DNA from 2 places in the Salibacterium sp. K-3 genome. Region 1 is predicted to be linked to the other one. Evidence: predicted binding sites of a transcription regulator. Region 1 holds the regulator's gene; the other holds the start of a gene.
The links. The regulator NrdR, encoded in region 1, represses ribonucleotide reductase genes. The targets are predictions, from matches to a motif close to AACACNATATATNGTGTT.
Positions count from the first base shown of each region.

Region 2: the regulator NrdR is predicted to act here: its motif matches at 2,019-2,036, upstream of ACW9JV_RS10575 (vitamin B12-dependent ribonucleotide reductase).

Region 1 covers NZ_JBSVZE010000001.1:1,137,769-1,141,690, reverse strand. Annotated here, with positions in the region: gene ACW9JV_RS05480 (replication initiation and membrane attachment family protein) at 1-1,375, opposite strand, end outside; gene nrdR (transcriptional regulator NrdR) at 1,428-1,889, opposite strand; gene ACW9JV_RS05470 (glyceraldehyde-3-phosphate dehydrogenase) at 2,027-3,055, opposite strand; gene coaE (dephospho-CoA kinase) at 3,694-3,922, opposite strand, start outside.
Region 2 covers NZ_JBSVZE010000001.1:2,122,104-2,126,025, forward strand. Annotated here, with positions in the region: gene ACW9JV_RS10575 (vitamin B12-dependent ribonucleotide reductase) at 1-1,961, opposite strand, end outside; gene dat (D-amino-acid transaminase) at 2,224-3,060, shown strand; gene ACW9JV_RS10585 (lipoate--protein ligase family protein) at 3,108-3,922, opposite strand, start outside.

The DNA.
Region 1 (3,922 bases):
GCATTTCCTCAAATTGCTCTTTCTCTTTGTTGAGCTTTTTTTCTTCTTCGGCTCCCGGTTCCTTTTTTTCATCCGCTGCCTTATCCTGTTCGAGCCATTTCGGCAGCTTGTCCTTACGCACATAAGGTCTGGGCTGACTGCCGGGGGAAGCAGAAGCTTTCGCCTGGCTTCGGTGTCTCTGCTGCTGATACTCCCATTTGGCCAGCTGCATCGCATCCTTCACGGTATGAATCTGTTTACGCCCCCACTGTCCTGCAATTTTCTGGACGAAATTCTGGTTCAGTTTCATATTGTTCATCCGCATCACATAATCAATCAGGACATTGACGACTCCAGGCTGGAGCTGATAGTCATACAGAAGAGATTCCACAAGCTTCACATCTCCGTGCGGAACTTTCGCGCCGTCGGCAATGGTTTCAAGAAAGGTGAGCGGAGAGGTCTGCTCATAAAAGAGGACCATCTGTTCATTTTCGTCGGCCGGTTCTTTATTGTTCATCGAACGGTATTCTTCCGGCTGGGTTCTTCTTCCGAGTGCCGGCGGCTCATTTCCGTATTCACTCCGGTACCATTCCTGAACCTGCCTCCGGAATTCATTTTCATCCAGCTTCTCCTCGTCATTGAGGGACCTCTGAACGATTCTGCTGATCTGAAGGGGTTCCAGGCGGTACACAAAAGCCATCCGCTGAATCGCCGCTCTCGCTTTGGAATCCAGCAGTTTATCACCGTCAATAAACACAGGCAGGTCGGCTTTCAACAGTTCAAAATCAAAATCGCCTTCCCGGAATGGAAGTTCCCCTTCATGCACCATTCCCTGATAGGCGTGGGAAGATTCGGTTTCCGCATCAGAGGCAGCTGATACCATTTCCGAATGCTGCAGCGACGTATAGACATCATTAAATGCCGCAGTCAACTCGCTATAAGCCTCTTTGTCCACCGATTCCATCATAAAACGACGCCGAAGTTCAATATACCGGCTTTTTCCGAGTCTATTAAACAAGAATACGCTCAAGACATCATTTTGAAAAAACTGGGCCGGTGTCATGGGTGGCTGCAATTCATAAACAAATAGTGCCGACGTTTCTTCTTTTCGATGAAAAGTGCGGAGGAGACCTATTCCTTCAAGGCCCCGGCGGGCTTCATAAATCTCATCAAGCGGCAGATTCAGCATAGCCATAAGTTCGTGATGCACTGATTCACTGCTTATGAAACTGTCTTTCTCCAATCTGCTCCAGAACATGGTATAGAGGGACACAGCTTTTGTGCCGATCAGAGGCTGATAAAGAAGCTGCAGTGTTTTATGGTCGCGTTCCCCGATATGATCTGCTGTCTGCACCTTGAACCGGTCTACCGGAAGAAGTTCTGTCCAATGTCTCATTTCCTGCTGTCCCCCTTCCCGGATCATGAACGGGCGGCCCGGTCCCGCCGCTTCATTCTTCGTCTTTGTTGATCAGGTCTTTCAGTTCATCTATAAAAACATTGATGTCCTTAAACTGCCTGTACACCGAGGCAAAACGAACATAAGCCACATCATCGACATCAGCCAGTCGTTCCATGACCCTCTCCCCGACTTCTTCACTTTTGATTTCCGATTTTCCTTCGCTTCGCAGATCCTGTTCTACATCATTTACGATGTGTTCCAGTGTTTCCAGAGCAACCGGACGTTTTTCGCAGGCCCTGATTAAGCCCCGCAGTATTTTTTCACGGCTGAACTCTTCTCTTGTACCTTCTTTTTTTACGACAATAAGCGGGATTTCTTCCACGATTTCAAACGTGGTAAAACGGTGATGGCAGGCATCGCATTCTCTGCGCCGGCGGATTGATTTGCCTTCATTGCTTGGTCTGGAATCCAGTACCCTTGTCCCATTGGAATGGCAGGCCGGACATTGCATTCTATCATCTCCACTACACGAACGACAGCAGACGTCCGGTTTCGTTCATTCATATACTCTATCATACCATTAACAAAAGCAGATTGGAAAGATGGGACAAAAGGGACCGGCAGGTGCGTTCCCTGCCGGTCCCTCTTTTATGCACTGATCACAGAGTCTTTTCTTAGAAACCATCCAACGTGGCATGCCAGATCGACCACTCTGCAGGAGTAGGCCCATTCGTTATCATACCAGGCAATGACTTTCACCTGCCTGTCGTTCACCACCATGGTGGACAAGCCGTCGATCACAGCAGAATGTGAATCTCCATTATAATCCACAGATACCAGTGGATTTCTGCTGAACGCGAGAATGCCTTCCAGATCTGAGGAAGATGCTTCCTCCAACTTCCGGTTTACTTCTTCTTCGGTTACCGTCTCCTGAACATCTACGACCAGATCTACCAACGACACATTCGGAGTGGGGACCCTCATAGCCATACCGTTTAATTTACCCTCAAGCTGCGGGAGAAGCGATCCGATCGAAGCTGCTGCTCCAGTAGAAGTCGGAATAATGGATTGACCGCATGATCTGGCACGGCGTAAATCTTTATGGGGATTATCAATGTTCATTTGATCATTGGTATAAGAATGAATGGTGGTCATCAAACCGCTTTCAATCCCGAATGAACGGTCCAGTACTTTTACAACCGGCGCCAGGCAGTTTGTCGTACAGGAAGCATTCGAAAGGACGTGATGGCGCTCTTTATCATAATCTGATTCATTGACTCCCATTACAATCATCGCATCTTCCTGTTTCCCAGGTGCAGTAATAATTACTTTTTTTGCTCCAGCCTCAAGGTGCCGTGCCGCCGCCTCTCTCTCCTTGAATTTTCCGGTCGCCTCCACCACAATATCTATGTTCCATTCGTCCCAGGGCAGATGCTCCGGTCTCCGTTCATTCACAATCTGAATCCGCTTTCCATTTACAATGAGAGCATCTTCTTCGGCCTTGACCTCCGCTTCAAACAACCCGTGTGTGGAATCAAATTTCAGCAGGTGGGCAAGCGTTTCCGCCGGATACCCCGCATTTACTGCAGCAATGTCGAGTTTGTCTTCCATCACCGCTTTTCGAAACACCATACGACCGATCCGCCCAAAACCGTTGACAGCTACCCTTGGTTGCATAAAGCATTTCCTCCCTGTACATTGTGTTATACTATAATAAAATTAATATAAAATTAGTATATCATATTTATGAAAAAATGTACCACTCAACAATAAAAAAAAGAGTCTGAGTCAAAAGGATATAAGCCAACTGAAAACCCGAATAAACGACTAGCTCGCTGCGGCCGGCCACTGCGCTTTCCATGGGGACGGCTTCAGCTAACTTGGTAAAGAAGACCGCTTTACCAAGTGGATCTTCAGCTCGTCCTCCCCCATAGGAGTCTCCGTGGCCGGCCTCCGCTGGTTAGAAAAGCAGGCTGCCCCCGTGGAAAGCGAAGTGTTTTGACGAAGCATTGTAGGATGCAAAACAAAAAGAGGTTGGGACGTTGGCGGAGGAAAGCACGAATGTCTTATGGTACTGTTTTAGGAGCCACATAGTAGCGGAGCCAAAATGCTTCGTCTCCTGCGGGAACAGCACGTGTCTCGAGACCCCACAGGGAGCGGTTTTCTCCCGAGGAGGCTCGAGCCGTGCCCGCGGAAAGCGAAGCATTTTGGCGCAGCGGTTTATCTTAGGAACAAAAGATGCCGAACGATTTTTAAAATCGTTCGGCATCTTTCTATATTATAAAGGTATTGTCCCACTCTCTTTTTCATTCATTTTATAATTTTGTCCCATCCTCGCCGATGTTCCATTCTTTTATTATTTGTTCCAGCAGTTTGAGCGACGATTCTTTGGAACCGTTATTATCAATAACAGCGTCCGCTTCCGCTTTTTTTTCCGTCATGGGCAGCTGGGAAGCGATGCGCCTGTCTGCATCTTCTTCCCCCGCCTGGTCCCGTTCCATTAAGCGTTTTTTCTGTTCCGTTTCCTCCACATATACCAGCAGT
Region 2 (3,922 bases), 980 kb from region 1:
CCGGTACTTCCTGTCGGGGCAACGGTAAGAAGATGGGAATTCCGGATGCCGTAGGCAAGAACCCCGTCTTTAATATCCTGCGGCATGTTCTTCATATAGCCGGTTTCAACAAAGGCCTGGCGCAGGTTTTGTGTTTCTTCTTCTGTGGTTCCTGTAAGAAAAGGGAAGCTCCCTTTTTCTTTAGCAAGTTCAATGCTTGTCCGGTAGGCCGTAACCGCAATCGTCCTGAAAACATCGTCAACAAGCTGATTGCCTTCCCCGGAACCATATTCGGTTTCGGCGTAGATCAAGAGATCATGCAGTCCCATTACACCAAGCCCGATACGGCGTTCGCCTTTTGCCTGTTTTGTATTTTCTTCAAGAAAATATGGCGTCGCATCTATGACATTGTCCTGCATCCGGACCCCGGTTTCCACCGTCTTACGGAGTTTATCAAAATCAACCGTGTTCTTTTCTTTATCTGCCATTTCGGCAAGATTCACCGCTGCCAGATTGCAGACCGAATAAGGAGCCAGCGGCTGCTCGCCGCAAGGATTTGTGGCAACCACTTTCTGGCCGTAACTTTGTGCATTTGTCAGTTCATTTGCGTTATCTATAAAGAAAATGCCCGGTTCCGCCGAATACGTGGCGCAGATATTGATCAATTTCCACAATTCTTTCGCCTTTATCGTCCGGTACGTGCGGATGCCAAACCCTTTTGCTTCCCATTCGCGGACATCCCCGGATTCCTGCCATTCTTCATTGTACCGCTTCATCTCGTCTTCCGTGTAGTTTTCCACGTCCGGAAAACGAAGGGTGTAATCTTCATCGTTTTCGACGGCTTTCATGAATTCATCCGTCAGGCAGACCGAGATGTTGGCGCCGGTCAGAAATTCCGGAGAGTTCACACTGTACGTGCCTCCGGTGCGGAGCTTTTCTTCCGCTTCCTGGATGACCTTCGTGTCAAATCCACCTTGTCCCGGGATTTCCTTGTAATTCAACACACCCTGATAAAGGGTTTCCTCTATCGGGGTCAGCAGGGTGAACTTCAGTTTTTCCTGAACAAGGGCACGGATTTGTTCGTCTTCGGAATGCTCAAGGAGAAAACGTAATATGCGTGGATTCTGCATTTTGGATATGATAAACTCCAGCACATCCGGGTGCCAGTCCGCCAGCATAATCATTTGGGCGCCGCGCCGGGAACCGCCCTGTTCGACAAGATGAGTGAGCTTGGCGATATCATCCAGCCAGGAGACCGACCCGGACGACTTGCCGTTCACTCCTCTGGCCAGTGTATTCCGCGGACGCAGGGTGGATCCGTTTGTGCCTACCCCGCCGCCGCGGCTCATAATTTCCATGACCTGTTTGCGGTGCTCTGATATCCCTTCCCGTGAATCTTCAATAAAAGGCATCACATAGCAGTTAAAATAGGTGACATCTGTACCGGCACCGGCTCCGTAAAGTACACGTCCCGCCGGCACAAAGTTCATATGCACCAGTTCCTCATAAAATGAGTCAAACGATTCCTTCTGTTTTTCCGGGGTCGGCTCAACATCCGACAGCCCTTCAGCATTTCGTTTAGCAATCTGTTCATAATATATTTCGAGCGGTTTTTCAATAACGTCCAGAGTACGGGTGATTCTGCCGGTCTCGGCTTCGCTGCCGTCGAGAACCTGGCGGAAACTTTCGTCTACAAGCACTTCCGCTTTACCGGTGCTCCAGTCCAGTTCCGTAATAAATCCGTAACCGCGGGCCGGAAATTTTGGATCCGGCTTCACCGTCAGTACGACAAAATCTCCTTCGGCCAGTGTTCGTTTTTCCGTATCCTTGAATGTATAACGGTCCAGCATCACCAGGCGTGATACACCGGATTTGGTGACATGCATATCTTCGGTGACGGGATAAACCTGCGGAAAATGGGAGATATCCTCATTTAATTTCTGCCGGTTTATCGTCATCGTCTCCTGCATGGTTGTACTCATTATTGTTCCTCCCATTTCTTATATGGTATGTATAAGTTTATCATAAATTCCGACATATACTCAATATATTGTGCTTCTTATTTTTAAAACTATACTATATATTGAAAATAATCATATTACAGCAAATCCTGTCAATGTTCACCTATGATTGTCCGGAAGAAGGAAATAATCGTTTTTCGTGTTTGACATTCCTTATTCTCTATGCCTGTTCCATTTATGTTACAGTTGATGGGGAAAACAACTGTTACAGGAGGACACAGCGATGAAATATGTGTGGATACATGATCAACTAATACCGGAGGACCAGGGAAGCATCGACCTGAAAGACCGCGGTTATTATTTTGGCGACGGTATTTATGAAGTCATACGGCTTTACGACGGATCACCTTTTTTGTGGGAAGAACATTTCGACCGTTTTTCCAGAAGCGCGGACAAACTTGATATCCCTCTGCCAAAACCGCTGCAAGGCATAAAAGACGATATGTTGTCTCTGATCCAGGCCAATCACATGCAAAACGGTATCATATACATTCAGATGACCAGAGGGGTTGAAGACAGAAATCATCTTTACTCCAGAGATCTGACACCTGTCCTTACCGCGTTCACCAGAGAAGACAAAGTTCCCTCATCCCTGCAGGCAGAGGGAATCAATGTATGGGCTGCCGAAGACATCCGCTGGCTCCGCTGCGATATCAAAACCATTAACCTGCTCGGGAATGTTATGACGAAACGACGTGCCGAAGACAATGGGTGTCATGAAGCCCTTCTCCACCGTGGAAGTACCGTAACAGAAGGTTCCTCTACGAATATTTATATGGTCCGGGATGGGATCATTTACACGCACCCGGCGGACAACTATATTCTCGAGGGAATTACGAGGCAGTTTATTAAAAGGATCTGCCGCGAACTCGGTATCTCTTTTCAGGAAACGCCTTTCAGCCTGGAAGACATTCACAAGGCAGATGAACTGTTTATTTCCAGTACAAGCCATGAAATCGTACCAGTTAACAAGGTGACAGGAACGATCGAAAAAACACTGCCATCCCGCTCGCTAACAGACAGGCTTCAAAACGCTTTTCAAGAGTGGAAACATGTATAAAGGCACAGCACCTCAAAAACCGGCTCCGAATGAAGCCGGTTTTTGACTCAGCGCCTGTAATTCCACGCCTCTGTGTCATATTTTTCTTCCGCCAATTTACGTACGGCCGCATCTTCTTCCGTACTTAATATATAAGGTTTCCAGTTGACGTTCAAACCTTCGGCAAATCCTTCATGGAAGGCTTTAGAAACGCTTTCCATCGTAATCGGTGCATCCGTCAATTCGTTGATGGCAGCCGCTTTCTTTTTAAATCCTTTCTGCATTCGCTCTCTTACCCGTTCGCTTGGATATTGAAACAGATCAAACAGTTTGTCTTCATCCAGATCGAGAAGAATGGATCCGTGCTGCAGGATCACACCTTTCTGTCTCGTCTGGGCGCTCCCGGCGATTTTGCGGCCTTCCACCACCAGTTCATACCAGGAAGGAGCATCAAAGCAGACCGCTGACCGGGGGTGTTTCAATGCTTCTTCTTCTTCCTTCGTGCGTGGGATAGAAAAATCGGCACTCAGACCAAGATTCCGGAATCCTTCCAGAATTCCTTCCGAAATCACGCGGTATGCCTCTGTTACGGTTGCCGGCATTTCCGGATGGTCTTCCGATACAATAACGCTGTAGGTCAGTTCTTTATCATGCAGCACACCGCGTCCACCGGTCGGGCGTCTCACAAAACCAAGACCGTGCTGCTGTACCGCCTCCAGATTAATATCTTTATGTACTTTCTGAAAATAGCCGATGGACAAAGTGGCTGGATTCCATCCATAAAAGCGTACCACCGGTGGAATGTTTCCTTCACTGTGCCACTGCAGAAGCATTTCATCCATCGCCATATTATAGGCGGGGGGACAGCTGCCGGAATCTATGA